One region of the Sphingomonas lutea genome, then DNA from elsewhere that is predicted to be linked to it. Evidence: predicted binding sites of a transcription regulator. Region 1 holds the regulator's gene; each other region holds the start of a gene.
The links. The regulator LexA, encoded in region 1, represses DNA repair genes until DNA is damaged. The targets are predictions, from matches to a motif close to GTTCCNCNCTTGTTCT.

Region 1 (10,575 bases):
CGGCCGAATGCACGTCCTGCCCGCCGATCGCGAAGCCCGGGACCGCGCGGACCGCACGTTCGATAAGGGTTGCGGGCAGGCATAGCGCCACATCCACATTGCCGTAGGAAGAGGCAGCGGCGGCGATGGCCGCAATTTCCGGCAGGTCGGCGGAGAGGCCGTGCATCTTCCAATTGCCGGCGACCAGTTTCTTATTTGCCATGCAAATCCCCTGTTTGCGCCGCCCCTAGCGGGGCTTGATGGAGATCGGAAGCCGCGCGCCTTGATGCGGTCGTGCCGCGTCCCTAAACAGCCCCTTCCCGCCCCGACAACATCCCCGGACACCGATGCTTTCTTTTTTCCGCCGCTCTTCCAAATCCAAGGTCGGCACCATCGTCATGGCCCTGGTCCTGCTGGCCATCATCATCGGCTTTGCCATCGCCGACGCGCAGAATTTCGGCAGCGGCACGCTCAGCTTCGGCGGGAACGGCTCGGCCCTGGCCACGGTGGGGGACGAGCGAGTCACCGATGCCGACATGTCCGACGCGATGCAGCGCCGCCTGGCGCAGGTGCGCGAGCAGAATCCGGGCGCGGACTACGGGACGATCGCCAACGAATTCGATCCCATCCTGTCCGCGCTGATCGACGAACGCGCACTGGTTGCCTTCGCCAATGCCAACGGCTTTCGCTTGTCGAAGCGGCTGATCGATGCCGAAATCGCGCAGCTGCCGGGGACGCGCGGGCTCAACGGCCAGTTCAGCGACCAGGCGTACCAGGCCTTCTTGCAACAGCAGCGCATGACCGACGCCCAGCTTCGGCGCCTGCTTGCCAGCAGCCTGTTGCAGCGGCTGGTGCTGGCGCCCGTCGTCGCCAACCCGCGCGTGCCCGTGGGGCTGGCGACGCCTTATGCGAACATGATGCTGGAGGCGCGCGAAGGCGAGGCGGCAAGCATTCCGATCGAACTGTTCAGGAGCGGCCTGAACCCGAGCGACGCCGACCTGCAGCGATATTATGCCAGCAACCGCGGTCGCTACACGGTGCCCGAACAGCGGGTCATCCGAATCGCGCGGATCGGCGCCGAGCAGGTCGCCAATGTCCAGCCAAGCGATCAGGAGATTGCGGCTTTCTATAACGCCAATCAGGCGATCTATGGAGCGAAGGACACGCGCTCCTTGAGCCAGGTGGTCGTTCCCGACCAGCAGACCGCCGCAGCGATTGCCGCCCGCGCGCGCCAGGGCGGCACGCTGGCGGCAGCGGCCGCGCCGGCCGGCAGCAACGCCGCCGTCACCAGACTGCCCGACCAGACACGCGAAGCCTATTCGTCCGTCGCCGGAGCACGGGCTGCGCAGGCGGTGTTTTCAGCGGCGCAAGGGGCCGTGGTCGGCCCGACCCGGTCCGATTTTGGTTGGGTCGTGGTGAAGGTCGAATCGATCAAGCGCGAAGGCGGGCGGTCCCTCGCTCAGGCGCGTGGTGAGATTGCCGAACGGCTGGCCCGCGAAAAGCGGGGCACGGCGCTCGAAGAGATGGTCGACAAGGTGCAGACGGCAATCGATGACGGCGCCAATTTCGCCGAAGCCGCCGCGGCGGCGCGGCTGGAGACGACGACGACGCCGCTGATCATGCCCAACGGCCGTTCGCGCGTGGACCCCGCCTATCGCGCCCCCGCCGACCTTGCCAAGGCGATCACGGAAGCCTTCAAGATCGCGCCCAACGACCCGCCCGAAATCATCCCGCTCGGCGAGAACCAGGGCTATGCGCTGATGTCCCCGGCGCAGGTCGTGCCCGCCGCCCCGGCGCCGCTGGCCAGCATCCGTGACCAGGTCCGCAACGACTGGATCGAGAGCCAGGCGCTGATCCGCGCCCGCGCCGCCGCATCGGCGATCGCGGCCAAGGCAGCGCGCGGCATGCCGCTCGCCCGGGCGGTGCGCGAAGCAGGCGTCGCGCTTCCGGCGGTTCGGCCGATGGCTGCGCGGCGGATCGAGATCGCCAATGCCAATGCCGTGATCCCGCCCGCGATGCGGATGCTGTTCACGCTGCCGCAGGGCAAGAGCCGGATGGTCGCAGACCCGCGGAACGGCGGCTTCTTCGTGGTCAAGGTCAACAAGATCGTGCCGGGCAATGCCCTCCTGCAACCGGCGCTGATCGCCCGGATGCAGACCGAGCTGCAGCAGGCGATCGGCGAGGATTATGCGGCGCAGCTGATCAACGCCATTCGCGCCGACGTGAAGATCAAGCGCAACGAATCGGCGATCGCCGCGGCCAAGCAAAGGATGACGGCCAGCGGCTTCTGACGCTCGGCTTGACGCGAACCTTTTCGTTGCCTACACGTTCCCCGTCTGTTCTTGACAGGGGTCGATGATGCTCACCGCCAAGCAACGCGAATTGCTGCTGTTCATCGATGCGCGCCTCAAGGCGGGCGGGATTTCGCCAAGCTTCGACGAGATGCGCGAAGCGCTCGACCTCAAGTCGAAGTCGGGCGTTCACCGCTTGATCTCGGCGCTCGAGGAACGCGGGTTCATCCGCCGCCTGCCCAACCGGGCGCGCGCGCTCGAAGTGGTCAAGCTGCCGGAGACGCAACCGTCGAACGTCGCGCAATTGCGCCTCAGCGCGCCGGCGGCGGCCAACGACACGATCGAAATCCCGATGCACGGGCGGATCGCCGCCGGTACGCCGATCGAGGCGTTGCAGGGTACCGAGGGTTTTGCCGTCCCCGCGGCTTTGCTTGGACCGGGCGAACATTATGCGCTCGAAGTGTCCGGCGATTCGATGGTCGACGAGGGGATCCTTGACGGCGACTTCGCGCTGATCCGCAAGGCCGATGCCGCGCGCGACGGCGAAATCGTCGTGGCGCTGATCGACAATGAGGAAGCCACGCTCAAGACCTTCCGCCGCGAAGGCCGCATGGTCCGCCTCGACCCCGCCAACGCGCGCTACGAACCGCAGCGCTACGACGAGAGCCGCGTGACGATCCAGGGGCGGCTGGCGGGACTGATCCGGCGCTATTGAGGTGCCGGCCCCACGCATCGATTATGTCGAGCTGCCCAGCGCCACCGCGCATGAGCTGACGCGCGCCTTTTATGCGCGGGCATTCGGCTGGACGTTCGCCGATTACGGGCCCGATTATGCGTCGACGACGACCGGCGATGTCGACGTCGGGTTGAATGGCCAGCCCGAGGATGCGCTGTCCGCGCCCTTGCCGGTGGTCCGCGTCGACGATCTCGACGCCGCATTCGACGCCGTGACCAAGGCCGGCGGGATCATCGCCAAGCCGATCTTCGCGTTTCCCGGCGGCCGCCGCTTCCACTTCATCGATCCGTCGGGAAGCGAGCTTGCGGCATGGGAGGCGGTGCCAGAATAGCCGCTAACGCCCGATTCCCCACGGATGATCGCCGACGCGGTCCGCCACCGTGTCGAGGCGCGGGGGATCGTCGAGGAAGATCGCAACGCCGCCGCTTTGCGCCAGCGCTGCACGATCGAGCTTGAGCCAGCGCGGGGTGCAGCCGCGCGGCAGGCGGCGATCGGCAACCGCGATGTCGGCCGCGGCGCAGGCGCGGGTCAGCGCGGCCCAATCGATCCGTTGCGACGATCGGATGGCGAGCAAGCGCCAGCGCCGCCCCGCGTCGCCCAACTCGGCCACGCAGGCATCGCGCGAGCAGTCGCTGCCGGGGAGGTCACCAAGCGGGAGCGGATCGCCATCGAACGCGGCCGATTCGGCGAGCACGCTGCGAATGTAATCGCCCGAGCGTTCGCGCAGCAGCATTGGCGTGCCATCCGCGCGGACCACGGCGAGATGGCGGCCATCCCCGGTAATCAACAGGTCGGGCGTCGGCGCAGTCGCCGCGCCGATCGCGCCGATGAGGGCGGGCACGAGCCCGAGCAGGCGCATCCGGCTGGTCCACAGGCACAGCCACAAACCGCCCGCGATGATCGTTCCGAACGCCCAGCCGGGCATTGAGGGCAGCATTGCGACCGCGCCCCGCGCCGACGCGACCCAATGGGCAAGGCCGAGTAGCGCACCGAGCGCGACGTCGGTCACCCACCACAAGGGCTTGCCGAGCCCGATGCTGTCGAGCAGCAGCGCGCCCGCCTCCGCCGGCATGATGACGAAGGTGGTGAGCGGGATCGCGGCGATGTTGGCGGCGACGCCGTACAGTCCGGCGCGGTGGAAATGGTAGAGCGCCATGGGGATGAGCGCGGCCTCGACCGCGAGCCCGGTCAGGACCATTGCCAGCAGGGCGCGGCCGATGCGCGCGAATGATCCCTCGTCGCGCCGCTCGAGCATTCGCCGTCCCCAGCGGCTCGAGTAAAGCGCGACCAGCGCTGTGACTGCGGCGAAGCTCATCTGGAAGCTCGCGCCCGCCAGCGCTTCGGGCCGGAACAGCAAGACGACGATCGCTCCGACCGCGATCAGGCGGATGCTGATCGCCTCTCGCCCGAGCGCGATCCCGGCGAGCACGAGCAAAGCGGCGATGCAGCTGCGCACGGTGGGCACCTGTGCGCCGGTGAGGAGGGTGTAGCCGACCCCGGCGGCGGCGCCGACGCCCGCGGCGACAAGCACGAGGTTGAAGCGCAACGCCAACCGCTCGCTCAGCGCCAGCAATTTGAGCGCAAGCCACATCGCCACCGCGACGACGGCGGCGATATGCAGGCCGCTGACCGACAGCAGATGCGTGAGGCCGCTTCGCCGCATCGCCTCGGCGTCCTCGGCGTCGACGGAATTCTGATCACCGGTGGCAAGGGCGATGGCAATCCCCGCGGGCCGCTCCGGAAGGCTGGTGGCGATATGGCCCCGCAAGGCGTTGCGCGCCTGCTCGAAGCCCGTCGCGTCAACCGGGCGGGTGACCGTGACCGGGCCGAGCGCCTTGCCGACCCCGCCGATCCCGCGAAACCAGGCGTCGCGGGCGAAATCGTAGGTGCCGGGGAGCGCCATCGCCGGCGGCGGCGCGAGGCGGGCGCGAGTCGTCATAGCCGCGCCGGGGGCAAGGTCCGGCGGCTGATCCTCCTCGTCGATCGTCACCCGGACGCGGGGCGGCAGCGGGGCGTCGGCGCGCAGGGTCAGGCGGACGGTGCCCTTGGCGGCGAGATAGTCGATCCGCTCGACCGTGCCCGACACCATGGTGACGACGGGGCGATCGAGGCGCGGCGCGGCGCGGCGACCCATTCGGACCGCGCCCATATCAAAGCAAAGCCGACGGCCGCAGCGAAGGCGAACCAGGCGAGCGCCCGCCCTGCCCGGCCACCGCCGAACGCGAGGCCCGAAAGCGCCAGCGCGGCGCTGATGCACAGGAAGGCCGCCCAGCCGATCCGGCTGTCGATCGCGAACCAGGCGGCGATGCCGGTGCCGAGCCCGACCGCGATCCACGGCGGCAATTGCGCGCGCTCGCGCTCGAGGAGGCGCTCGAGCCCCTCCGCGACATCGGAAATCCCCGTCTTCCAAAAGCCCCGAGCACGCTGTGGAAGAGGCGCTTCCCCTATGTTAGGGGCGCTCGTCCATTGCATTGCACAACCGAATACAAAGGAATTAGCGCTTGAGCGCAAGCCATTCCGTCGTCACGCGATTTGCCCCTTCCCCGACGGGTTTTCTTCACATCGGCGGCGCGCGCACGGCCTTGTTCAACTGGCTGTTCGCGCGCCATCACGGCGGCAAGTTCCTGCTGCGCATCGAGGATACCGACAAGGCGCGATCGACCGACGAGGCGATCGCCGCGATCCTCGACGGGATGCGCTGGCTCGGCCTCGATTGGGACGGGCACGAATATTATCAGTCGCAATTCTGGGCGCGCCATGCCGAAGTGGCGCACAAGCTGCTGGAACGCGGCCACGCCTATCGCTGCTGGATGACGCAGGAGGAGCTGGCGGCGCAGCGCGAAGCCGCGCAGCGCGACCGCAAGCCGTTCCGGATCAATAGCCCCTGGCGCGACAGCGACAAGGAAGGCGAAGGGCCGGCGGTCATCCGTATCAAGGCGCCGCGCGAGGGCGAGACAAGCATCGACGACCGCGTCCAGGGGAAGGTCACCGTCCAGAATGCCGAGCTGGACGATTTCATCCTGCTCCGGTCGGACGGGACGCCGACCTACATGCTGGCGGTGGTCGTCGACGACCATGACATGGGCGTGACCCACATCATCCGCGGCGACGACCACCTCAACAATGCGTTTCGCCAGCTGGCGATCATCCGCGCGATGGGATGGCCCGAGCCGGTCTATGCCCATGTCCCGCTGATCCACGGGCCCGACGGCGCCAAGCTGAGCAAGCGCCACGGCGCGCTCGGCGTCGATGCCTATCGCGACGAGCTCGGCCTGCTGCCCGAGGCGGTGTCGAACTACCTGCTCAGGCTGGGCTGGGGACATGGTGACGACGAGATCATCAGCCGGGAACAAGCGATCGCATGGTTCGACCTCGACCATGTCGGCAAGTCGCCCTCGCGTTTCGACTTCAAGAAGCTGGAGAATTTGAACGGCCATTACATCCGCGAAAGCGACGATGCCCGCCTGGCCGACCTTGTTGCGCCGAAGCTCAACCTTCAGGGCGAGGAACGCGATTTGCTGGTTCGAGCGATGCCCGAATTGAAAGCGCGCGCGCACGACCTGGGCCAGCTTGCCGAGGGCGCCCGCTTCCTGTTTGCCAAGCGGCCGCTCGACGTGGATGACGCCGCGCATGCCCTATTGACCGACGAGGCGCGTCCGTTGCTTGCTGCAGCGCACAAAGAACTGGAATCGCTGAACGAATGGACGCATGACGCGGCGGAGCAGGCGATCCGCAAGGTAGCCGAGGCGCAAGGCGTGAAATTGGGCAAGCTCGCCCAGCCGCTGCGCGCCGCGCTCACCGGGCGAACGACCTCCCCGGGGATTTTTGACGTGCTGGTCTTGCTCGGCAAGAGCGAGAGCCTGGCGCGCATACAAGATCAAATGTTGGAGCCGACTGAATGACCGAACAGAGTGCCAAACTGGCAATCGCGGGGACCGATTACCAACTGCCCGTGCTCGAAGGCTCGGTCGGCCCCGACGTGGTCGACATCCGCAAGCTCTACGGCCAGGCGGACGTGTTCACCTACGACCCCGGCTTCACCAGCACCGCGGCTTGCCAGAGCGCGATCACCTATATCGACGGTGAAAAAGGCATCCTGCTCCATCGCGGCTATCCGATCGACCAGCTGGCCGAGAAGTCGACCTTCATGGAGGTCGCGTACCTGCTGATGCACGGCGAGCTGCCCAAGCAGGCCGAGCTCGACAAGTTCACCTACACGATCAGCCGCCACACCATGCTGCACGAGCAGCTCGCGACCTTTTTCCGCGGGTTCCGGCGCGATGCGCATCCGATGGCGATCATGTGCGGCGTCGTCGGCGCGCTGTCGGCCTTTTATCACGACAGCACCGACATCACCGATCCCGAGCAGCGCATGATCGCGTCGCACCGGCTGATCGCCAAGATGCCGACGATCGCGGCGATGGCTTACAAATATTCGATCGGCCAGCCGTTCATGTATCCGGACAACAGCCTGACCTACACGGGCAATTTCCTGCGCATGACCTTCGGCGTTCCGGCCGAGCCCTATGAAGTGAACCCGGTCATCGAAAATGCGATGCGGCGCATCTTCATCCTCCATGCCGACCATGAGCAGAATGCGTCGACCTCGACCGTTCGCCTGGCCGGTTCGTCGGGGGCGAACCCGTTCGCCTGCATCGCGGCCGGCATCGCCTGCCTGTGGGGGCCGGCGCATGGCGGCGCCAACGAGGCCGCGCTCAACATGCTGCGAGAGATCGGCGAGCCCAAGCGCATCCCCGAATATATCGCCCGCGCCAAGGACAAGGACGATCCCTTCCGGCTGATGGGCTTCGGCCACCGCGTGTACAAGAATTTCGACCCGCGCGCGAAGGTCATGAAGAAGACCGCTGACGAGGTGCTGAAGGAACTCGGCAAATCCGACCCGGTGCTCGATGTCGCCAAGGAGCTTGAGCAGATCGCGCTCAACGACAGCTATTTCATCGAGAAGAAGCTGTACCCGAATGTCGATTTCTATTCGGGCGTGATCCTGAACGCGATCGGTTTCCCGACCGAGATGTTCACCTCATTGTTCGCGCTCGCGCGGACGACGGGCTGGGTCGCGCAGTGGAACGAAATGATCGCCGATCCCGAGCAGAAGATCGGGCGGCCGCGGCAGCTTTATGTCGGCGAAGCGGCTCGGGATTATGTGCCGGTGGGGCAGCGGTAGGATATCCCTCGCTACGGTGGCCCCGGAGCGGTCAACTTGCCGGGAGCGTCAGCGTGAACCGCGCCCCAATGCCCGGCGCGCTTTCCAGCGTCACATCACCGCCCATCGACCGCGCTAGCCGCCGCGAAATCGCGAGTCCGAGCCCGGTGCCGCCTTCGCGCGGATCGGCGCGTTCGAAGCGTTCGAAGATGCGCTGCTGGTCCGCGGCATCGATCCCCGCGCCCTGGTCGGTGACCGTCAATGAGGCGGTGCCTTCGGTCCGCACGAAGGTCAACGTGACTTCCCCGCCCTCGGGCGAATGGCGCACCGCATTGTTCATCAGGTTGACGAGGATCTGGATCACCGCCCGCTCCTCTCCGCTGGCGGGCAGCGAACGCGCCGATTCGAGTACGATGGTGATGTTCCGCTCTTCCGCCGCGGGCTCCACCATCACCACCGCCTCGGCGGCCAGCGCGGCAAGATCGATGACCTGCCCCTGCGTCGGGTCGTCGCTCATCGATTGAACGACGGACAGGAGGTGGCGTGCCGCGGCGGCAATGTCGCTGCCGTAACTGGCATAATCGCTCCGCAGCGGTCCATCGGAGCGGTCGAGAATGCGCTCGGCGCTTTCGATGATCCGGTCGAGTGGGGAGCGCAAGGCCTCGTCAAGGGCATGGTCGAAGGCGGCGGTCCGGGCCTGGGTCGCGTCCGGCGCGGCGGTTGCGCCAAGGTCGGCGGTGCCTTGAAAACCAGCGAAATTGCCGTCCGCACCGCTGACGACGTCGCCGCTGAGAAGCACCGTACGACTGTCATCGGCGCGGCTGCGCGCAGGCTGCCCGGTGAACGGCCGCCGCGCGGCGAGCGACGCAATCAACGGCATTTCGCCGTCTTCATCCTCATCCATGCGCACGACCCGCGTCAGCGGCTGCCCGGCCGCATCGGCAGGGTCGACGCCGAGATAGTCCGCCAGCTCGGGCGAGAGTGAAATGACGCGCAATTCCTCGTCCGCCGCCCATTCGTGACGCGGCTGCGACGCTTCGGCCTCGCGCGGGCCGCCGAGCAGATTGGCCAGCCTGGGGGCAGCGGCCGGGCGCCGTTCCCAGCCATCGATCGACAGCAGGACATCGTCCCCGTCCGGGGTCGCATGGATCCGGAGTTCGACATCATGGTCTGCGGCCGCGGCGCTTGCATGGCGTGACACGGCAATGCCCAGCTTTCGCGCCAGCTGCGCCACCGCAGCGATTTGCGGCACGGCGAGACGCTTGCCGAGCGCGGAACCCGCATCCCGCTGCAGCGCCTCCAGGTCGGGCTCGGCTTCGACAAGGCGTCCTGCCTTGTCGATGCGGCCGCGGACAGCGCGTGGTTCAGAGGGTGCGCTGGCCACGCCCGAATTCCAGTTGCGTCACGGCCATGCGGTAATCCGGGTCCGTGGTGAGCCAGGTCCGCGCATCCTCGACCTCGGCATCGGTCAGCTTGTCGTAGGCGTCGATCGCTCGGCCCGGGTCGGGGATGCCAAGGAGGTCGCCGATGCCGGCAAGCATCCGCGCAGTGAAGGGTCGCGGGACGCCTGCCGTACGAAGCACGGCCATCGCCCGCCGTTCCTCGCCGCACAGAAGTTCGTCGAGCGCCAGGCCGGGGCGTACACCCGACCGGCGAGCAACGGCTTGCGCGACGAAGGTCATTTCCCCTTCGAGCGCGGCTGCAACCAGCAAATCGTCCCCCAGGTCGCCTTCCTCGTCGAGCAGTCGGACGAGCTTGGCGGTTAGCGCCTCGATCCCATTTCCCCCGTCGTGGCTGGCAAGGACACGCTCCGCAGCGTGCGCCAGCAAGCGATCGGTCTCTGCCGAGCCGAGCACCGCGAGCAGCTGACCGCGAATCGCGGCGCACAACATGTGGACAAGGGCACGGGCATCTTCGGCGGCAAGGTCGTCGAAGTGGAGCAGGCATTGGCCGAAACGGTCGTTGCGGCGGCCGCGCGCCAGAATCAGGGCCATCGCCGCCGCCGCAACTGCCCCATCGGCATGGCTGACAAGACCCTGGATGGCGCGCGCTTCACGCCGGCCGCTGCGGGCATTGGCGGCGGTGGTGATGCGCTGCTCGTCGGCTCGGCGGAGCAGCAGGCGCACCAGCATTGGCCGATCGAGCAGCCCGGCCGCCGACAGCGTTTCGACCAGAGCGAGATTGCTGTCATCGTTGGCAGCCGCGGTGCCGGGCGGAAGCGCGGCCCGAACTTCGTCCGCGATGTCCCCCACCAGGCAGTGGAGCATCGCGGTCATCAGCGCGCGCTCCTGCTCGGTCAGGCGGTTGGCGGGATTGAGAAAGAAGTCGGCGCGGACCGTGTTCAAGCGCCCGCCGCCCGCCTGGCGCGCGGGCGCGTGATGCTCGGCTGCTCCAGCAGCAATCGG
Region 2 (10,575 bases), 600 kb from region 1:
AACGCACGCCATTACGGCGGGCAGTTGGCGTATGTCGAAATCGTCGGCGAACGGGTCACGACGCATAATGTCGCAAGGTCAGGAGCGCCGGCACAAGCAGGGAGGTGACAATGGGGAACTGGCTGATTGGGTCCGCCGCTTTGGCACTGGCAGCGCCCGTGGGGGCGCAAACCGCCGCACCGGCAACGCCCTTGTTCGCAAGCGATGCGCCGATCAACCTCGTCATCCGCGGGCCCATCAACTCGCTTGCCTCGAAAAGGTCGGAAAACGCCCGGCCGGGCACGCTGACGCTGAAGGATACGGGCGCCAGCTTCCCGATCATGCTCACCCCGCGCGGGATCACTCGCAAGATGAGCAACATCTGCTCCTTCCCGCCGCTGCGCGTGGAATTCCCGCAACGCCCCCCTGCCGGAACCTTGTTTGAAGGCCAGGGCCGGCTGAAGCTGGTCACGCATTGCAAGGGCTCGGCCGATTTCCAGCAGAAGGTGCTGCTCGAATATGCCGCCTATCGCCTCTACAACGCGATGACCCCGCTCAGCTTCCGCGCACGGCTCGCCAATATCGATTATGTCGACGACAGCGGCCGCCCGGTGACGTCGCGGGTCGGTTTCTTCATCGAAGATATCGACGACGTTGCCCGCCGCAACGGCGTGGTGAAGGCGAACACCGGGGCGATGGTTCCCCTGGCGCAGATCGAGCCGAGCGCCGGCGCGCGTTTCGCCGTCTTCAATTATATGATCGGCAACCTCGACTGGTCGATGCGCGCCGGGCCGCCGGAAGAAGGCTGCTGCCACAATGGCCGGCTGGTCGCCGCGCCCGGGGCAACGCAATATCAGCCGGTGCCCTATGACTTCGACTTCTCAGGTCTGGTCGATGCGCCCTACGCAACGCCGCCGGAAGGGATCAAGGTCAACAACGTCCGCCAGCGGCTATATCGCGGCTATTGCGCCCATAACGCCCATTCGGCGGCATTCGCGGCGGCGACTTCGGCCAAGCGGACCCAGCTGATCGGCATCCTCGCCAGCATCCCGGGCATGGAGCCCAAGACGCAGGCCAAGGCCGCGAGCTATCTCGAAGGCTTTTTCAAGGACCTTGACAGCGGGAAGCTGCTCAAGACCTGTATCGGCTAAGGCCTATTCCTTCTTTTTCTTGTCCGGCTCGGGCGGCGCCGCTTCGTCGACGCCGTCATAGTCGGCGAGGTAGCGCTTCATCCCCTTGCGCTCGCCATATTCAGTCAGCCACAGGAATGCGAAGACGAAGTTGAAGGCGATGCTGATCGTTGCCGCAAGCTCGACCGCGCCGATGCCCGCGCTCAGCCCGATCGCCACCGAGCACAGGATGAACAGCGCGTCGCCCGAGCTCTTGAGGCTGTTCTTGAACCGCACCGCGCCCGCGATGCCGGCCAGCGCGAAGGCCAGCGCCAGGCTGTTCTGGACGATGATGACGATGCCGGTGACGACCATCGGCAGGATGATGATCGTGTTGACCAGGCTCTGGTCATATTCCGCGCCGCTGCGCACCGCCATGTACACCCGGCTGACGGGAATCGAACACAGGATCGCCCCCACCAGCGCGACCGCCAGCCAGAACAGGCTCTCGCCCATGTTGCCGACATTCTCGGCCTTGATCGTGTCCTGCGCTTCCAGCGGGCCCTTCGACGGCTGGCTGATCAGTTGCTCGACCCCGCCGACGGGCAGGGATTCGCGCAACTGCGGCCAGATCATCAGCGCGAAGTAGATCAGCAGGCCGATGCCGACGTAATAAATCACCAGCAGGCCGATCAGCCGCGCTGCTGTCATCCGCGTTTCTTCCATCTGCTTTCCCCCTTGACCGGCTTCAATCCCAGCTATGGATCATGTCGCGCTGCTCGATCTCGTCGGGCAGCTTGTACGGCTCAAGCGGCTGGAGGACGCTGTAGCGCTCCTTCGACGGCTCGTGATCGAGCGGCGGCCAGTCGATTTCGGCCAGCGGCAACTCGGTATCCGGCACGCGGTCGAGGAAGTCGCGCAGCAACGTCAGCCGCCCGACCTGCTGGTCGTTGAATTCGATCAGGGTCCACGGCGCGAAGTCGGTATGCGTGACCCTCAGCATCTCTTCTCGCGCCTCGGTGTAGGCGTCGTAGTGGAGCCGCGCCTGCTGGTCGATCGGCGACAGCTTCCAGCGCTTCATCGGGTTGCGCAGCCGGTTGCCGAAGCGCAATTCCTGCACCGACTGGTCGCAGCACAGCCAATATTTGAACAGCATGATGCCGTCGTCGACCAAATGCCGCTCGAATTCCGGCACGGCTTTCAAAAAGGCTTCGACCTGCGCCTCATCGGCATAGCCCATGACCTTTTCGACGCCGGCGCGATTGTACCAGCTGCGGTCGAACAGCACGATCTCGCCCGCCGCCGGCAAGTGGTCTATGTAGCGCTGGAAATACCATTGGCTCTGTTCGCGCTTGGACGGACTGGGCAGCGCGACGACGCGGCACTGGCGCGGGTTGAGCACGCGCGCGAACATGTCGATCGATCCGCCCTTGCCGGCCGTGTCGCGCCCTTCGAAAATGACGACGATGCGCTTGCCCTTCTCGCCCACCCAGCGCGACAAGGAGACGAGCTCCTTGCCCAGCGGCTTCAGAAGCGCCTCATATTCCGGACGGTTGAGCTTGCTGTCCCCACTCATGCATCGGCCCCCTGCGCGCACTTTGGCACGGCCATTTGCAGAATGGAACACTTCGGCGCGGCGGCGCGTCGGGCGGCCATGCGCCGCTTGATCGACCCTCTTGCCCGCGCGGCGTTCACGGCGGCGCACAAGGCGCTCAAGCTTGGCTGGTTCGTGCGCCGCCCGCGCACTTTCGGCGCGCATGCGCTGGCGCTGACGTCGGACCGCAAGGCGATCCTGGTCAAGCTGCGTTACGCGCCCGGCTGGCGCCTGCCCGGCGGCGGCCGCGGCGAAGATGAAGACAAGGCCGAAGCCGTGCTTCGCGAGCTCCGCGAGGAGATCGGCATGACCGCCCACGGCCGCGTCCGTCTGTCGTGCGAGCTTGACGAGGTGACCGATTGGAAGCGCGATCTCGCTTCGCTGCTGGTGGTCGAGGACGTGCGCTACACGCCGCGCCGCTGGTCGTGGGAGATCGAGCGCATTTGCGAAGCCGAGCTCGACGATTTGCCCCGCGACATGTCCCCGCGCGCCGCGCGCTGGATCGCCGCCATCCGCGACGCGCTATAAATCCACCGCATGCACCGCTTGTTCGTCGCCATCCGCCCGCCCGATGCGATCGTCGACCGGTTGATCGACGCGATGGACGACAGCCCCGACTTCAACTGGCAAAGCGACGAGCAATTGCACCTGACATTGCGCTTCATCGGCGAGGTCGAGCGGCCGACCGCCAACGACCTCGTTGCGGCGCTCGCCCAGATCCGCGCCGAGCCGTTCGCGCTGCGCATCAGCGGCGTCGGCCGCTTCGAGCGTCGAAATTCCGGCGCCTTGTGGGCCGGCGTCGAACCGCGAGCGCCGCTCGCCGCGCTCGCCGCGAAAATCGAGCGTGCCTGCCAGTCCGTCGGCCTCGCGCCGGAGCGCCGCGCCTTCCACCCGCACATCACGCTGGCCCGCTGGAAAGGCCGCCGCACGCTCGAACTCGAAAGCTTCCTCGAACGCCGCAAGGACCTGTCGAGCGACCCCTTCCCGGTCGACCGCTTCACTTTGTTCGAAAGCCGCCTGTCCAAACATGGCGCGCATTATGAGTCGGTGGCCGACTATGCTTTGGCCTGATCAGGCCGTCAGGGTTCCCATGCCTGGGGAGCGCAGGCCGCCGGCCACTTCCTCGATCATTCGCTCGATCCGCGACATCCGGCGCTCAGCGTCGCGCTCGCGCTGTTCGCGGATGCGGGCAATGTGAAGCGCGCGCGCAACCCGCTCGGCAATGTCGGCCAGCGCCTCGCGCTCGTCCTTGCCGAACAGGCTGCCGTCAGGCCGCGGACCGAGCAGCAGCCACCCGATCGTCTCGGGTGCATCGCCGCTGTCGACGCGAAGCTCGACGCGGGTCGGGAACAGCGGGTCGGCGCCGTCGATCTCGATTAACGGCCCGCCCGCCGCGCCGGTCCAGCCGCCGCGCCATTGCTGCACGGCATCGGCGCCGACCCCGCGCAGTCCGGCAATCAACGCATGACTGCCCTCGCCGATCACCACCGCCGCGCGCGACGACCGTACGCCCGCCTCAACGCGGCTGGTAACGGCGGCGGCCAACCGCTCGACGGTGGCGGTCTCACGCAGATCATCGACGCATTGCGGCAAGCCCTGCCGCAGCCTGATCAGCCCTTTCTGGAAGCGTCGCTCGGCCCAGATGTGGACGCGATTGTGCAGCGGCACGATCAGCACCGCGGCCATCGCCGCGCCGATGATGCCCGCGCCAACCCCGATGCTGTCGGCGAAATAGCGTTCGCCGACGATCTCAACCACTTTCTCGCTTGCCGCGAACAAAGCGACGAAGCCGAGCGTCAACACACCGATCGCCGCCGACCGTCCGATTACGGCATCGGCATCGTACAAGCGGAAGCGCAGCACCGACACCAGCAGCCCGCCGACCATGCTGGCAATCGCAAGCACGAACAATGTTGTAGCGATGATCGGCAGCCATGCCTGGCGCCAGGGCGTCGCACTCGCCGGCGAGCTGTAAAACGTCAGTGTGGCGATCGCGCACATCAGGATGAGTACCCCGATCGCAAAGCCGAAAAAGGCCCAGCGCATTTGCTGCTTCTCGCTGCCCGCGCGAATACTGCGGTAACGCCGCGCCATCACTGCAGCAACCAGCACGAACTGCAGTGCAAATATCAGGTTGGTGACTGTTTGACCGAACGGGTTTGGACCGGTGATCGGGAGTGAAGCGACGCAGAACAGAGCCACACCGACGGCGAAGCGGGATGGGAAGCGGCCATCGGGAAAGATCAGCATCGTCGCGATCATTCCCGTCCAGCCGAGAAGGTTGATGCTGTCGCTAAGCACCATCAATCCGGCGACATCCCACAGGTCCCCACGGTGGGTCATCGCGATGCACAAGAAGGCCGCACCAAGCAAAGCGGCAACGGGCGCTCGCCGAATGGGATAGAGAAAGATCGCTGCGACGACGAACAGCGCGGCCACCGCGACGTTGGTCAGGATCGCGACCCAGGTGACGGTCTCATGGCTGACGCCGGTTCCGGCCAGTTTTTCCGCGACATGCGCCTGGCGCCTGGTGAGCACGACCTCGCGACTGGCCTCGTTTGCGCCGCGCAAGGTTAGGCGGACCGTTTCCCCTTCGCTTTTCGTCAGCAAGGGCCGAATTGACACATCCGCATATAGGCCGCGCGGCACCTCGCGCCCATCGATTGCCAGCACTTCGTCGCCGAACCGGACACCCGAACGGCGCGCCTCATCACTGTGCACGGCGGAAATCTGCAAGAAGCCGTCGTTCGAGTGCATGTCGATGCCAAGCGGCGAGAACACCGGCCGCATGCTCTTGCCATATTGGGAGTATGCGCCGAACCCGATCGCCGCGATCGCAATCGCCAGCGCCAGCCACCAGAAGCCGGTGTACGCCGCCAGCACCCGCCCGCGCAGCGGCGGGATCGCGCGCCACTCGCGCGTGGGCCCTGCTTCCTCCCCCGCGGCCGCAACATCGCCCATCGCTTACTCCCCCGGCGGGCAGCTTAGCCAGTCGGGAGAATAAGCCAATGCCGCCCGCTGCCTAACGCCCGCCAAGCTCCGCGACGATGTTCGGTGCCGGGTAGATTTTCTCCAGCGCCTCCTGGATTGCATCGGCCGACACTACGACGGTCCGGTTCTGCGTCCCGTCATACCCATAATTGCCGGCGATGCTGTGGATGTTGCCGTCGAACGCCGCACCGATCACCGCGCCGTTGCGGTCGATCACCGGCGATCCGCTGTTGCCGCCGATGATGTCGTTGGTGGTGACGAAGTCGTACACCGTATTGGGATCGATCTTCGCCTTGGCGGCGATGAACCCGCGCGGCAGTGCGAAGGGTTCGGCGCCGGTGGCGCGGTCGAATGTCCCGCCCATCAATGTCACCGGCGGCACCGCGCGTCCGCGCTCGGTCCATCCGGCGACCTTGCCGTAACTGATGCGCAGCGTGAACGTCGCATCGGGATAGATGGTGTCACCGTAGGCCGCGAAGCGCGCGTCGGCGAGCTTGGCTTGCGCCGCGGTGACCGGACCCTGGTAGCGCTCGTCGAAGTCTTCGGTCAGCTCACGATAACGCGGGTCGAGCTTGCGCGCATAGACGATCAGTGGGTCCTTGGACGCCTCGATCGCCGCCTGCCCGCCGTTCCACAAGGCGCGGCGATAAGCGGGGTCGGCCAGGCGCGTTCCGGTCACTAGCCGCCGTGCCAGCCCCTCGGGCGATTCCTTGCCCAGCAGCAGGCGCGTGTCGGGGTCGTCCGCGCCCAGATATTCGCGTGCCTTGCTCAGGCTCCACTCGAGATACAATTGCTCGAGCCAAGGCACGATCGGCTTCGAATCGAGCAATTGCTTTTCGAGCAGCGGAAGAGCGCTGTCGCTATATCCGGGCAACCGCTCCCCATTGGGCTTGGCGCGCTCGGCGGCGGCGCGCACCAGGGTCGCGGCGTAACTGTAGAGGTCGCTGGTCGGCTGGATGAAGCGGTAGGGCACGTAGATTGTGCGATACGCCGCCGTCGCGGTGGAAATGTCGCTCCACGGATTGCCGATGGCAGCATTGTTCGCGCTTTTCGCGCGCAAGTCGCGCTCGGCCTCGGCAAGCCGACCCATGAACGCCGGATCGTTGAACGCGCGCTGGCGGCCGAGATAAACCTTGAGCGCATTCTCGACGCTATCCAGTTCGTCCTTCCCCTCGCGGTAGCGCGCCGGGCTTTGCTTCATTGCGCTGATCAGCCGGCCACGCAGCTCCGAATAGAGCGTGACGTTCATCGGCGCGCTGATCTCGCGTGAGAAGGCCAGCTGGTCCTGGGTCAGCAGCCGCTGCGTCGACCCCGGATTGCCGACGACGAAGGTCGCCTCGCCCACGACCGGCGCCCGCGGCGCCCACGCCAAATGCTGCGGCGTGTTCACCGGCTGCCCGTTTTCATAAGCGCGCAGGAACGCGGCATCGAGCGAGTAGCGCGGGAAGTTGAAATTGTCGGGGTCGCCGCCGAACTGCGGCGCCGCCGCCTCCGGCGCCCACACCACCCGCACGTCGCTATATTTGCGATAGGTGTAGAGCTTGTACTGACCGCCGCCGTACAGCGTCACCACCTGGCAGCGCGTCGTCTTGGTGTCCGGGCAGCCCGCGCTTTCCAGCGCCGCCGAAGCTGCGCTACGCGCCTTGACCGCCGCGGCGCCGGTCGCGTTCCCGGTGGCGTGCTTGATCTCGGCGGTGACGTCGCGGATCTGGGTCACCACTTCGGCCTGCTGGCCCGGGCACAGCTTTTCAGCCGCCCGCGTCGCCGCGTTGAAGCCGTTCTTGAGATAGTCGGTCTTGGCGCTCGACAGGTCCTGCAGGCACGACGAAATGCAATGGTGGTTGGTCAGGATCAGCCCGCTGGGCGAGACGAAGCTGGCCGAGCAGCCGCCGGTCAGCCTGACCGCCGCCGCGCGCACCTTGTCGAGCCAGGCCTGGTCGGGCGCCCAGCCGTAGTCGGCGCGCATCTTGGCGGCGGGGAAAGCATCGAAGGTCCACATCCCCTCGTCCGCGCGAACGGCCGATATCGGGATGGATACGGCCGCCAGGAAAGCGGCCACGCGGGCAACAGGACGCATACCAACACACTCCACGCAACAAGTCACAACAACGGTGCGGCAACCTGCACGAAATCGGCCGCCGCGCAAGCGCGGATGGTTGCGCGGCAAGCGCGTCGCACCCACATCGCGGCGCGAGCGTTGACCCGACGCGACACCTCACGCTAAGCTAGAACATAAACGGAACAATGCTGACTCATATTTCTGTGCGAGGTGCGCGCGAGCACAACCTCAAGGGCGTCGACGTCGATATCCCGCGTGAAAGCCTGACGGTGATCACCGGGCTTAGCGGCTCGGGCAAGTCGAGCCTTGCCTTCGACACCATCTATGCCGAGGGGCAGCGCCGCTACGTCGAAAGCCTGAGCGCCTATGCGCGCCAGTTTCTCGAGATGATGCAGAAGCCCGATGTCGAGCATATCGACGGCCTCTCGCCCGCCATTTCGATCGAGCAGAAGACCACCAGCCGCAACCCGCGCTCGACCGTCGCCACGGTCACCGAGATCTACGATTACATGCGCTTGCTGTGGGCGCGCGTCGGCGTGCCCTATTCGCCCGCGACCGGCCTACCGATCGAGGCGCAGCAGGTCAGCCAGATGGTCGACCGCGTCATGGCCCTGCCCGAAGGCAGCCGCCACTACCTCCTCGCCCCCGTCGTCCGCGGCCGCAAGGGCGAGTATCGCAAGGAGCTCGCCGAATGGCAGAAAGCGGGCTTCACCCGCGTCCGCATCGACGGCGTCTTCTACGAGATCGACGAAGCACCCGCGCTCGACAAGAAGTACAAGCATGACATCGAAGTCGTGGTCGACCGCATCGTCGTCCGCGAAGGCATCGAGCCGCGGCTGGCGGATTCGTTCGAGACTGCGCTCAAGCTGGCGGAAGGCTTGGCGTATCTGGACCCGGCAGATCCGCCCAGCGACGCCATCCTCGTTCGTCCTGAGCGGAGCGAAGCGCAGTCGAAGGGCGCTGGCACGGACGCCCTTCGACTTCGCTCAGGACGAACGGAGGCTGCCGAAAAGTCGGGCATGAAGCTCGACTACGCCCCCGCCAACCGCATCGTCTTCTCCGAAAAGTTCGCCTGCCCCGTCTCCGGCTTCACCATCGCCGAGATCGAACCCCGCCTCTTCTCCTTCAACGCCCCGCAGGGCGCCTGCCCCGCCTGCGACGGCCTCGGCGAAAAGCTCATCTTCGACGAGGATCTCGTCGTCCCCAACCATGCGCTGAGCATCGCCAAGGGCGCGGTCGTGCCGTGGGCCAAGTCCAACCCGCCCAGCCCTTATTACATGCAGGTGCTCGCCAGCCTCGCGCGCGCCTATGGCTTCGACCTCCACGTGCCGTGGGCCGATTTGCCCGAGGAGGCGCGCCGCGTGATCCTCCACGGCACCGGCGGCAAGGCGGTCACCCTGCGCTTCATCGACGGCAAGCGCAGCTATGAGGTCAAGAAGGCGTTCGAAGGCGTCATCGGCAACCTCAACCGCCGCATGCTCCAGACCGAATCCGCGTGGATGCGCGAGGAGCTGTCGCGCTACCAGTCGAGCCGCCCGTGCGAGACGTGCCACGGCGCCCGCCTCCGCCCCGAGCCGCTCGCGGTCAAAATCGCGGGCGAGGACATCAGCCTCTCCAGCCGCCGCAGCGTCGCCGACGCGCTCGCCTGGTTCACTGCGCTCCACACCAAGCTCACGCCGACGCAGAACGAAATCGCGCACGTCATCCTGAAGGAGATCAACGAGCGCCTCGGCTTCCTCCACAATGTCGGGCTCGACTACCTCCACCTCGACCGCACCAGCGGCACCTTGAGCGGCGGCGAGAGCCAGCGCATCCGCCTCGCCTCGCAGATCGGCAGCGGCCTCTCGGGCGTCCTTTACGTCCTCGACGAACCCTCGATCGGCCTCCACCAGAAGGACAACGACCGCCTGCTCGAAACGCTCAAGCGGTTGAAGAGCCTCGGCAACACCGTCCTCGTGGTCGAGCATGACGAGGACGCGATCCGCCACGCCGACCATGTCATCGACATGGGCCCCGGCGCGGGCGTCCACGGCGGCACCGTCGTCTGTCAGGGCACGCTCGACGAATTGCTCGCGTGCGACACCAGCATCACCGCCGATTACCTCAGCGGCCGCCGCGAAATCCCGCTGCGCGAAACCCGCCGCAAGGGCACCGGCAAGTTCCTCACCGTCACCGGCGCGACCGCCAACAACCTGCGCAACGTCACCGCCAAATTCCCGCTCGGCACCTTCACCTGCGTCACTGGGGTCAGCGGCAGCGGCAAGTCATCGCTGACCATCGACACGCTCTACGCCGGCACCGCGCGCGCGCTCAACGGCGCGCGCATCCCGTGCGGCCCGTGCGAGGGCATCAAGGGGCTCGAACAGCTCGACAAGGTGATCGACATCGACCAGTCGCCGATCGGCCGCACCCCGCGCTCCAACCCCGCGACCTACACCGGCGCCTTCACCCAGATCCGCGACTGGTTCGCTCAGCTGCCCGAGGCCAAGGCGCGCGGCTACAAGCCCGGCCGCTTCAGCTTCAACGTCAAGGGCGGCCGCTGCGAGGCGTGCCAGGGCGACGGCCTGCTCAAGATCGAGATGCACTTCCTGCCCGACGTCTACGTCACCTGCGACGTGTGCCACGGCCAGCGCTACAACCGCGAGACGCTCGAGGTGAAGTTCAAGGGCCACTCGATCGCCGACGTGCTCGACATGAACGTCGAGGAGGCGGCGGATCTGTTCAAGGCGGTCCCCGGCATCCGCGACAAGATGCGCATGCTGCAGGAAGTCGGCCTCGGCTACATCAAGGTCGGCCAGCAAGCGACCACGCTCAGCGGCGGCGAAGCCCAACGCGTGAAGCTC
Region 3 (10,575 bases), 320 kb from region 1:
CTGACGATGAAGCCCGACGCGCCCGACGCCGCCTGGGTGCGGCAGATGATGGGTTGAGGGGGATGACGATGAAGAATTTCGCCAAGATCGGCCTGCTTGCGGCCGCCGCTTTCGCTCTCCCGGCCTGCTCGAGCCTTGGCGCGGGCGAATCCGGCTTCAGCAGTTTTGCCGCGGTCCAGGTCAAGCGCGTCTCGGTCGGCGACGGGTCCCTGTCGGTCGTGGCGCCGCGTCCGTGGAATCGCACGCGCCCGCTCGGCTACGTCGATATTCGCGTAGTCGAGGATTGGACGCTGAACGGCCCCTATCTCGACGGGATCAGCTTCGTCAGCGGGCTCAAGAACGACCGCTACCTCGTCTATCAGCGGCGCACGACGTCGCAGCAGGTTCCCAAGTTCCGTTCGAACATGACGCCGCCTGAGATTGCGGCGATGATCGAAAGCCTGTTCCGCGTTCGCGGCGGCGCGATCGAATATCGAACGCTCGGAATCGCTCCGCGCCCGTTTCTCGGGACCAACGGCTTTCAATATGATTACGAGCACCTCGACACCGACGAACTGTGGCGCAAGGGCCGCGCGGTCGGCGCCGTGATCGACGGTCGGCTGTACCTCATCCTGCTCGACGCGGCGCGATCGCATTATTACCCCGCGACGCTCCCCGATTTCGAGGCGATCGTCGCGTCGGCACAGCTGCGGCGGGGGTAGCTCCGCAAACGCGCAACCTCGTTCGTCCTGAGCGGAGCGCGGAGCGCGCAGTCGAAGGGCGCGTGGCACGGACGTTGAACCAGCGCCCTTCGACAAGCTCAGGACGAACGAAGTGAAGGCGAGATACTAGCTCACCGGCGAAATCGGCGTCGTGGGCGGTGCAGTCCCGGGCGTCGACGGCGACGGCACGTCGATATCCGGTCCCTGCGGCGGGGTTTCGGCGGGCGCCTCGCTCGGCTGGCCGGGCTCGGACGGCTGGGCGGGCTGGCCCGGCTGGGGTTCGACCGGGTCATTGGCCGGGCTGGGGTCGGGCTGGCCGTCGGGGAAGGGGGGCAATTGCTGCATGATGGTGTAACTCCTCGCGCAATCAACGCCTTTCGCCCGCCCCGGGTTGCCCGAGCGGCGATCCTTGCTATAGCCCGCAACCTTCGCGGCCGCGCGCGCGTGGCGGAACTGGTAGACGCGCTGGATTTAGGTTCCAGTATCGAAAGATGTGGGGGTTCGACTCCCTCCGCGCGCACCATCGCAGCGCGCAGCCTGTCCGGGGGACAGGCGAGCACTGCGATCGCGCGCATCGTGGCCATTTTGTGTGGGATTTTGAGACGTGATCAAGACGGTTGAGACTGAAAACGAGGGCCTGAAGCGCGCCTTCATGCTGACCATCCCGGCCGAGGATATCGAGGCCCGGCTCGACAAGGAGGTCAAGCGCATCGCGCCGCAAGTGCGCATGCCCGGCTTCCGCCCCGGCAAGGTGCCGCCCAACCTCATCCGCAAGATGCACGGCGAATCGTTGCAGCGCGACGCGCTCGCCAACGCCGTCCAGGAAGGCGTGCAGGAACTGCTCGAAACGCAGAAGGTCCGCCCCGCGCTCCAGCCGCAGGTCGAGCTCGACGAGAAATATGAGCCCGGCAAGGACGCCGAAGTGCGCGTCAGCCTCGAAGCGTTGCCCGACCTGCCCAAGCCGGACATCGACGGCCTGACGCTCGAGCGTTTGACGATCGCCGCCGACGAAGCGCAAGTCGATGAGCAGCTCAAGCAGATCGCCAGCGCCACCAAGCGCTGGACCGACGCTCCCAAGAAGCATGTCGCGGCGACCGGCGACCAGGTCATTGTCGATTTCGTCGGCCGCGTCGGCGACACCGAATTCGAGGGCGGCACCGGCACCGACATGCCGATCGAGCTTGGCTCGGGCGCGCTCATCCCGGGTTTCGAGGATCAGCTGGTCGGCGCCAAGGCGGGCGACAAGCGCGAGGTCAAGGTGACCTTCCCCGACGATTATCCGGCCGAGAATTTGAAGGGCAAGGCGGCCGTCTTCGACGTCACCGTCAAGGCCGTGAAGACCGCTGGCGAAAATGCCATCAACGATGAGCTGGCGACCTCGCTCGGCCTCAAGGATCTCGACCAGCTGCGCGGCCTTATTCGCGACCAGCAGGGGCAGGAGCTGAACGCGCTGACCCGGACGCACATGAAGCGCCAGCTGCTCGACCAGCTTGCCAACCGTCATGATTTCGACGTGCCGCAATCGATGGTCGATGCCGAATATCAGAACATCCTGAACCAGCTGCGCCACGAAGCCAGCCATGAGGCCGATCCCAAGGCCGCGCTGGCGGAAATCGAGAGCGAAGCGAGCGAATATCGCAAGATCGCCGAGCGCCGCGTGCGCCTCGGCCTGCTGCTGTCGGAAATCGGCGCCGCGAATAACGTCCAGGTCAGTGAGCAGGAAATGAACCGCCTGATCGGCCAGGCCGCGTCGCAATATCAGGGCAAGGAGCGGCAGCGCTTCCTCGACTATATCCAGCGCGAGCCGATGGCCGCGGCCCAGCTTCGCGCGCCGCTCTACGAGGACAAGGTCGTCGACTTCCTCTTCTCGAAGGCCGACGTGACGGAGCGCGCCGCGACCCGCGCCGAGGTCGAAGCCGACCTCGAGAGCGAGGAAGGCCATGTCCACGGCCCCGGCTGCGGCCACGACCATGCCGCCAAGCCCGCCAAGGGCAAGAAGGCCAACACCAAGGCGGACACCAAGCCTGCCCCGAGCAAAGCCGGGGGGCCCAAGCCCGCCAAGCCCGTGAAGGACGGCGCGGGCGCGAAGGCTCCCGAAGCCAAGGCCAAGCCTGCGGCGAAGGCCGACGCCAAGCCCGCCAAGGCTGAAGCGAAGCCTGCTGGCAAGGCCGAAGCCAAGCCTGCTGCCAAGGCCGCTCCCGCCAAGAAGGCACCCGCCAAGAAGAAGTAATCGTCACCCCGGGCTTGACCCGGGGTCCACCTTTTTCCACCCCTGCAAGGACAAGGTGGATCCCGGACGAAACCCGGGATGACGGGGGTCGCGCAGTCATGCAGCAACAACAAGCACGCATTGCCGTCGTCCTGCCCTGCTACAATGAGGAAGCGGCGATCGCGCTGACCGTCGCGGGCTTCCGCGACGCGCTGCCGTCCGCAATCATCTACGTCTACGACAACAACAGCCGAGACCGCACGCGCGAGGTCGCGGCCGCGGCCGGCGCGGTCGTCCGCGTCGAGCGCCAGCAGGGCAAGGGCCATGTCGTCCGCCGCATGTTCGCCGATATCGAGGCCGACGTGTACATCATGGCCGACGGCGATCTGACCTACGATCCCAAGGCCGCGCCGGCGATGGTCGAGCAACTCCTGGCCGAGGAGCTCGACATGGTCGTCGGCACCCGCCGCCATGAGGAGAAGGACGCCTATCGCGGCGGCCACGTCCTCGGCAACAAGGTCTTCACCGGCCTTCTCTCCGGCCTGTTCGGGCGCAGCTTCAGCGATATCTTTTCGGGCTACCGCGTCTTCTCGCGCCGCTTCGTCAAAAGCTTCCCCGTCCTCTCCTCGGGCTTCGAGATCGAGACCGAGATGAGCGTCCACGCGCTCGAGCTGCGCATGCCCGTGGGCGAGGTCGAAACCGCTTATGCCGCGCGGCCCGAGGGGTCGGAAAGCAAGCTCTCCACCTTCCGCGATGGCTGGCGCATCCTCAAGACCATCGCCACCCTCTACCGGATCGAGCGGCCCGTGCTGTTCTTCGGCAGCGTCGGCGCGCTCCTGCTCGTCGCCGCGATCATCCTCTCGGTTCCACTGGTGATCACCTATCTCGACACCGGCCTGGTGCCGCGCTTCCCCACCGCCATCCTCGCCACCGGCCTTGTCATCATCGCCGTGCTCTGTTTCTTCGCCGGCCTGATCCTCGACACCGTCACGCGCGGCCGGCGGGAGATGCGGCGGCTCGCCTATCTGTCCATCCCCGGCCCCCGCGACGAGCGCGGCGCCCACAATCCGCCCCTGCATTTGCAGGGGAGGGGGACCAGCTGAAAGCTGGTGGAGGGGCCCCTTCGTCGCGGCTTCGCCGCTTGAACCTTCCCGCAATCCGCCCGATGTAGTGCGGACCACATTCAAGGATCCGCTTCACGTGCCAGACCATCAGGACATCGTTTCGCAGCTCGTCCCATCGTTATCGAGCAGTCCAACCGGGGCGAGCGCAGCTTCGACATTTATTCGCGCCTGCTGCGTGAACGGATCGTCTTCATCACCGGCCCGATTGAGGATCACATGTCCTCGCTGATCACCGCCCAATTGCTCTTCCTCGAGTCCGAAAACCCGAAGAAGGACATCTTTATGTACATCAATTCGCCCGGCGGCGTGGTCACCGCCGGCCTCGCGATCCATGATACGATGCAATACATCCGGCCCAAGATCAGCACCGTGTGCATCGGCCAGGCCGCGTCGATGGGCAGCTTCCTCTTGGCGGCGGGCGAACCCGGGATGCGCGTTGCGCTGACCAACAGCCGCATCATGATCCACCAGCCCTCGGGCGGCGCCCAGGGCATGGCCGCCGACATCGAGATCCAGGCCCGCGAAATCCTCCGCATGCGCCAGCGCCTCAACGAGCTCTACGCGAAGTACACCGGCCAACCGCTTGAGGCGATCGAGAAAGCCATGGACCGCGACAAATTCCTCGAAGCCGACGAGGCGAAGGCGTTCGGGATTATCGACGAGGTGTTCGATACCCGGCCGGATGCTGGGGATGATGCGGGGACTGGGGCGGGGGAAGTGACGCCGGCTTGAGCGCCCGAGCATAAGGGAGCGTTTGCGCCAGCAAACGGGAGCTTATGTCGAAGAGAGCGCGAATGCCGGCCAGCGGGTCGGCATAGCCGAACCCGACTGACGTCACGGATTTACTCCGTGACGGCTCTTTTCACCATTGGTCGAAGAGCCGTCGCACGCCCGACCGGGCGGGGCGGCTCGCCTCAAGCGAGCCGAACCCGGCCGACGCGGTCATGCGATCCGCTCGCGTGACCCAGTCCATTCGCCCCGAAGGTCGCTAAGCTAAACATCTCGTTAGGCAGGGCGCCAGGGCGCCTCACGCTCGTGTCTCGTCGGGTGGCTGCTTACCTCTATCCGAACGAGCTCCCAATTGAACTTTGTCAGGTCAGCTACCAAGTGCCGGGTAGTGCAGGGCGCGCTCCGCCGCCACGTCACCAAGATGGAGCGCAAGGAGCTCGATACCGTCATTGCCGCGCGTAAACAGGCCGATCTGGACGCCCAAAACGCCTATAATGCGGAGCTAGAAGCGCTTCTCGAAAAAGGAAAAGCCGCGCGAATCCCGCGCATTGCGTTCATTTGACCCGCTTATCGTCACACCAAAAGCGCCGCACTCCATGACAATGATGACTTTAGCGATGCGCGGGAATGAGGCGTCCGGCCGCGACCAGCCTCACAGCAGACGCGCGATCCATTTCGGCAGCGGGCGGATATGCCCCTCCGGCGTGCGGCACAGGCCGAAGCTGAGCTTGGTTCCCGCGGGGCAGGCCGCGGCCGATGGGACGGGCGGGGGCGGGGTGAGCACGCATGTCCCGCCGCCGAAATTCTCGGCGCATTTGGCGAGCACCTTGCGCGCTTGGCGCTCGTTCAGCCCATACGATTCGCGCAGCTCGCGCATCGACTGGGCGTTGCTGCTGGCGGAATATTGCGCGCGGTCGGCGGCGGTGCTGCGCGTGGCGTTGATCGCGATGACCCGGCCCGCGCCGCACGCCTTGCGGATCGGCGCGACCAGCTCGGGCGCGGTGACTTCGGCGATCGATCCCATGAACACCACCTCCTCGCCGACGCGGGCATAGCCGGGCGTCTCGCCCGTGCCGAAGGCGAGATAGCCCGCGCGGTCGACGAACAATTGCTCGCCGAGCGGGAACTGGACCAGCGCATCGCCCTGGTCGGGTGCGCGGAAGCAGCCGTCGCGAAGCACCACCTTGGCCTGGCTGTTGATCGCATTGACCAAGCCGACCGGGCGGTCCGACCGTGGGAAGATGCGCACCAGCGGCGCGATCGACGGGGGCAGGGGCCGGTTGAGGTCGCGCGCCGATTGCGTGACTCGGAACTCCAGCTTGACTGCGTCGGGAATGGTCACGCCCTTCCTGGCGACGAGCGCGCGGAATTCGGCTTCGGGCACGTTGATCTCGATATCGGCGCGGTTGGACTTGCTGCCGTAGCCGCCGCCGGCGATCACGCGGTCGTCGCGAAAGGTGGTCATCATGAAGTCGAGCGCACGTTCGAGCTCGGCCCTCGAATAGCGCACCTCGGTCGCGAAGAAGCGCGGGTGCTTGGTATATTTGGCCAGCGTCCTTTTGCCGTCGCGGAGGAAGCGGAACACGACGTGGGGGTCGCCGTCATTCTCGAAATAGAGGTCGACGAAGTTGCCTTTCTCCGCGACCCGCAGCTTGCGCGCGAGCGCCCGCACGTCGCCGCCGACCTTGTTCTGGAATTCGCCCGCGCGGCGGAATTGTTCCTGGTCTGCAATCTGCGCGGCCGTCGGCGGCTTCGGCTCGCCCGCGACGGCCGGGGCGAAGTGCGCGGGCGGGGCGTCGAGGATCGTCGCATGGCCGCCCGAGCCGATCGTCGCGCCGCGCGGCGCCAAGGATCCCGCGGGCGCAGCCGCTTCGCTGCGCCCGCACGCCGCGGTAAGCATCAGCAGAGCGAAAATGGTCATATGTTTGAGCATCTTGGGCAGGATGCTTGCCGCGCCGTTAGCGGCCGATGAATGCTTATCGCCGAACGACCATGCGGCGTGCCCGGTTCAGCTCCGCCCACCTCGGCGCCAGCTTCAGCGCCGCGTCGTATTTGGCTTGCGCCGCGTCACGCTTGCCCTGCGCGGCAAGTGCGTCGCCCCAGTATTTCAGCGGGTCGGCCCAGTTGGGCGACAGCTCGGCGGCGCGCGCGAAGCGCTGCTCAGCGCTGGCCCAGCGGCGATGCTGACTAAGCAGGCGGCCCCAATCGACATAAGCGGCGGGCAGGCGCGGGCCCTGCCGCACCGCTTCCGCAAACCAGCGCTGCGCCGCCGCTGCCTCGCCCATCGCTCGCGCAGCCATCCCGCGCGCGCGGACGCAATTGTAACAGTCGCGCGGCATCCTGCCGGCGAGCGCCGCCGCTTCATCCGCGCGCTTGAGCATGACCAGCGCCTCAACCTGCACCGGCCAAGCATATACCGGCGCCGAATTACGATGATACGCGCGCTTCGCCTCACGCGCCGCAGTGGCGGACTGAAGGGTTGCCAGCGCTTGCGTCAGCGCCGGCGAGGGGCCGCGCAGCATCTCGCCCGATAGCTTGTACTCCGCCGCCACGGCCGCTCCTTCTTCTGGCTGCTCGCCGCTTTTCGGCAGAGCACGGATGGCGAGCGCCGGCCCCGGGTCGCGCCGCAGCAGCGCGAGCGATGCGCGAAGTTCGTCGACATATTGGCTGTAGCTGCCGGGGGCGCGGACAACGCAGGCGATGCCTTCTTCGAGGCGGGCAGCGTTGCGCATGATCTCGCCGGTGCTGGTCAAGCTGCTGCAGCGGTTGGCTGCGGCAATCCGCGGATCATATTGGTTGGTCGCCTTGCTGCTCAATTCCGCTTCGAACGCATCGAATGCCTCCTGGTCGCGCCCCATCAGGCGGAGCGCTATGGCGAGGTTGCCGCGGGCCGGGGTCATCTCAGGGTCGATCGCCAGCGCATTGTGTGCCGCGCGCGCCGCATCGGCGAAGAAGCCCATTTCGCGGCGGTCATAGGCCAACCCGCTAAACGCCCATTTGCGTTCAACCTCGGACGGGTCGGCGGTCAGCGCGGTCAGCAAGGCATAGCGCTCGGCTTCGCGCTCGGGGACTCGACCGACATACACCGCGTGGCGATAGGGCTGGGTACGCTTGAAGATCAGCTCGGCGCCCTGCGCGATCAGCGCATCAAGATCGCCTTGCGAGCTGACGAAGCGCTGCCCCGAAGCGGTGCCGACGCGCGCCGTGAGCGCGAGGCCGCCGCCCAGGTCGATGACCTCTCCCGAAATCCGCGTCTCCTTGCCCAGCCAGCCGCGCAGCACCTTCCACACCTGGTCGGTGGTCGCGCCGGTGTTGGGAATGTCGATCTTGAGTTCGTCCTCCCAATTGTTGGCGTAGGTCGATGCTGCACGGACCGATTCGGTTCCCTCCTGCATCTCGGCCAGCTTATCGAGCACCTGGGTCGCAACGACCTCGCCGGTCAAACCGCGCGCAGCGAGCGCGGGCGGGACGCGGAAGCTCTGCACCACCAAGGCATCGGAGCGCGAGGCGCGGATGACCACCGCGGCAATAACGCCGACGATCGCCAGCGCAGCGATGGCGAGGATTGCCCAAAGTGCCGCGCGCACACCTTCGCCGACGCGGCGCAGCTTGAGTTCGCCGCACTGGGCATGGGCAAGCTCGGCCTGACGATCGATCAGCTTGGCATGTTTCTCGAGGACGCTGCGCGCGGCGTCGGGAAGCGGCTTGCCCGAAGACGCGACGGCCATCGCGATTTCGACTGGATCGGACGTGCTCGGGAGTTCATCGCGCAGCGGGGTGGTGCGCGCCTTGGCGCGGCTTGCGGTCTTCGTCGCCATCGGTGCGCCCCCTACGCGGACCATGCGGCCCGGTCGTGAAACTAACAGGCCGGCGCGAAAAGCCAATGGCAGCGAGACTCACTTATGTTCTGCTATTGTTCTGCACGAACAAATCAGATACGACCGCATAATCACGGGCGGTGCTCGGCCGCCGATTGACGGGAGATTGAGGTCATGGCAGCGCAGTTGAAAGTCATCGGCAGCACATTGGAAAATTCAGGCATGGACCGGCAGAAGGCGCTCGAAGCGGCGCTCGCCCAGATTGATCGCGCGTTCGGCAAGGGTTCGGCCATGAAGCTGGGCAGCCGCGAGCAGATCGAGATCGAGACGGTGTCGACCGGCAGCCTCGGGCTGGACATCGCGCTTGGCGTCGGCGGCCTGCCGCGCGGCCGGGTGGTTGAAATCTACGGGCCGGAAAGCTCGGGCAAGACGACACTCGCGCTCCACTGCATTGCCGAAGCGCAAAAGGTCGGGGGCACCGCGGCCTTCGTCGATGCCGAACATGCGCTCGACCCGATTTATGCGCGTAAGCTGGGCGTCAACATCGACGAGCTGATCGTGTCGCAGCCCGATACGGGCGAGCAGGCGCTCGAGATCGTCGATACGCTCGTCCGTTCGAACGCGGTCGACGTGCTGGTGATCGATTCGGTCGCCGCGCTCGTGCCCCGCGCCGAGATCGAGGGCGAGATGGGCGACCAGTTGCCCGGCCTCCAGGCGCGCCTGATGAGCCAGGCGCTGCGCAAGCTCACCGGTTCGATCAGCCGTTCGCGCTGCACCGTCATCTTCATCAACCAGGTGCGGATGAAGATTGGCGTGATGTACGGCAATCCCGAAACCACGACCGGCGGCAATGCGCTCAAATTCTACGCCAGCGTGCGCCTCGACATTCGCCGCACCGGTCAGATCAAGGATCGCGACGATATTGTCGGCAACACGACCCGCGTGAAGGTCGTCAAGAACAAGGTCGCGCCGCCGTTCAAGCAGGTCGAATTCGACATCATGTACGGCCAGGGCATCTCCAAGGTGGGCGAAATCCTCGACCTTGGCGTCAAGGCCGGCGTCGTCGAGAAATCGGGCGCCTGGTTCAGCTATGATTCGATCCGAATCGGCCAGGGCCGCGAGAATGCAAAAATCTATCTGACCGAAAATCCCGACATCGCGCGGCGCATCGAAAACGCCATCCGCGGCAACAAGGAAGAAGTCGGCGAGGCGCTGATGGTCGGCGGACCGGACGACACGGACGCCTAAGGTCTCCCCGGCCGGGCGCGCTCGCGACTTACGGCGCGTCCGGCCCCCCTTCAGCTTAGCCCCTTAACCAAGCTGCTCTTCAGCCGAGATCGTCGGGAAGGCAGGGCGGATCCTCGATCCGTTTGCCGGTGTCGATGCGAATGGGCGCGAACAAGGCTCGTGGCTCGGTGAAGAGGATGAGGACGAACGTCAGCGCGGCGCACAGCGCGGTGCCGACGATGAACGGGGTCGCGGTGCCGTCGAACGCCTGGCCGATGACGAAACCGATGATCGCCGCGCCGATCGTCCCGACCACGCCCTGGACCGACGCCGCGGTGCCCGCGATCGGCGCCATATGCTCCATCGCCAGCGTGCCGAGGTTGGACGAGGTCAGCGCGAAGCAGCACATCGCTAGCGCCTGGAGGATGATGAAGCTGGTCAGCGTCTCATGCCCCGACAATGCAATCGCGGCGTGGATGGCGGTGACCACGACAAACGCCGCTGCGGCGCCATGGCCGACGCGGCGAAGGCCGAAGCGCCCGACGATCCGGCTGTTGGTCCAGGATGCGAGCGCCATCGGCGCCGCGATCCCGCCGAACACCAGCCCGATCAGTTCCGGCCGGCCGAAGGCATCGAACACGATCTGCTGAATAGAGGAGATGTAGGCAACCAGGCTGGCGAAGGTCACCGTTAGCGCCAGCGTATAACCGCGCGACTGCGGCTCGCGCAGCGTCTCCCACGCCGCCCCCGCCATCTCGCCAATCTTG

Region 2: uvrA (excinuclease ABC subunit UvrA) is a predicted target of LexA. The motif match lies at 7,901-7,916, and genes of this name have one in related genera.
Region 3: recA (recombinase RecA) is a predicted target of LexA. The motif match lies at 8,668-8,683, and genes of this name have one in related genera.

Annotation. Positions count from the first base shown of each region.
Region 1 is NZ_CP060718.1:1,681,209-1,691,783, forward strand. Features, by position in the region: gene tpiA (triose-phosphate isomerase) at 1-202, opposite strand, end outside; gene H9L13_RS08675 (peptidylprolyl isomerase) at 327-2,270, shown strand; gene lexA (transcriptional repressor LexA) at 2,338-2,985, shown strand; gene H9L13_RS08685 (VOC family protein) at 2,987-3,337, shown strand; gene H9L13_RS08690 (ComEC/Rec2 family competence protein) at 3,341-5,140, opposite strand; gene H9L13_RS12765 (hypothetical protein) at 5,035-5,478, opposite strand; gene gltX (glutamate--tRNA ligase) at 5,508-6,908, shown strand; gene H9L13_RS08700 (citrate synthase) at 6,905-8,191, shown strand; gene H9L13_RS08705 (sensor histidine kinase) at 8,223-9,554, opposite strand; gene H9L13_RS08710 (DUF2336 domain-containing protein) at 9,535-10,575, opposite strand, start outside.
Region 2 is NZ_CP060718.1:1,081,963-1,092,537, reverse strand. Features, by position in the region: gene H9L13_RS05600 (metallophosphoesterase) at 1-108, shown strand, start outside; gene H9L13_RS05595 (hypothetical protein) at 111-1,130, shown strand; gene H9L13_RS05590 (DUF4956 domain-containing protein) at 1,134-1,814, opposite strand; gene ppk2 (polyphosphate kinase 2) at 1,837-2,664, opposite strand; gene H9L13_RS05580 (NUDIX domain-containing protein) at 2,743-3,210, shown strand; gene thpR (RNA 2',3'-cyclic phosphodiesterase) at 3,220-3,753, shown strand; gene H9L13_RS05570 (S41 family peptidase) at 3,754-5,643, opposite strand; gene H9L13_RS05565 (S46 family peptidase) at 5,705-7,750, opposite strand; gene uvrA (excinuclease ABC subunit UvrA) at 7,918-10,575, shown strand, end outside.
Region 3 is NZ_CP060718.1:1,357,695-1,368,269, forward strand. Features, by position in the region: gene H9L13_RS07025 (M48 family metallopeptidase) at 1-57, shown strand, start outside; gene H9L13_RS07030 (hypothetical protein) at 69-701, shown strand; gene H9L13_RS07035 (hypothetical protein) at 828-1,046, opposite strand; tRNA gene H9L13_RS07040 (tRNA-Leu) at 1,140-1,224, shown strand; gene tig (trigger factor) at 1,309-2,931, shown strand; gene H9L13_RS07050 (glycosyltransferase family 2 protein) at 3,030-4,013, shown strand; gene H9L13_RS07055 (ATP-dependent Clp protease proteolytic subunit) at 4,092-4,766, shown strand; gene H9L13_RS07060 (hypothetical protein) at 5,152-5,325, shown strand; gene H9L13_RS07065 (hypothetical protein) at 5,416-6,684, opposite strand; gene H9L13_RS07070 (tetratricopeptide repeat protein) at 6,740-8,581, opposite strand; gene recA (recombinase RecA) at 8,756-9,829, shown strand; gene H9L13_RS07080 (multidrug effflux MFS transporter) at 9,909-10,575, opposite strand, start outside.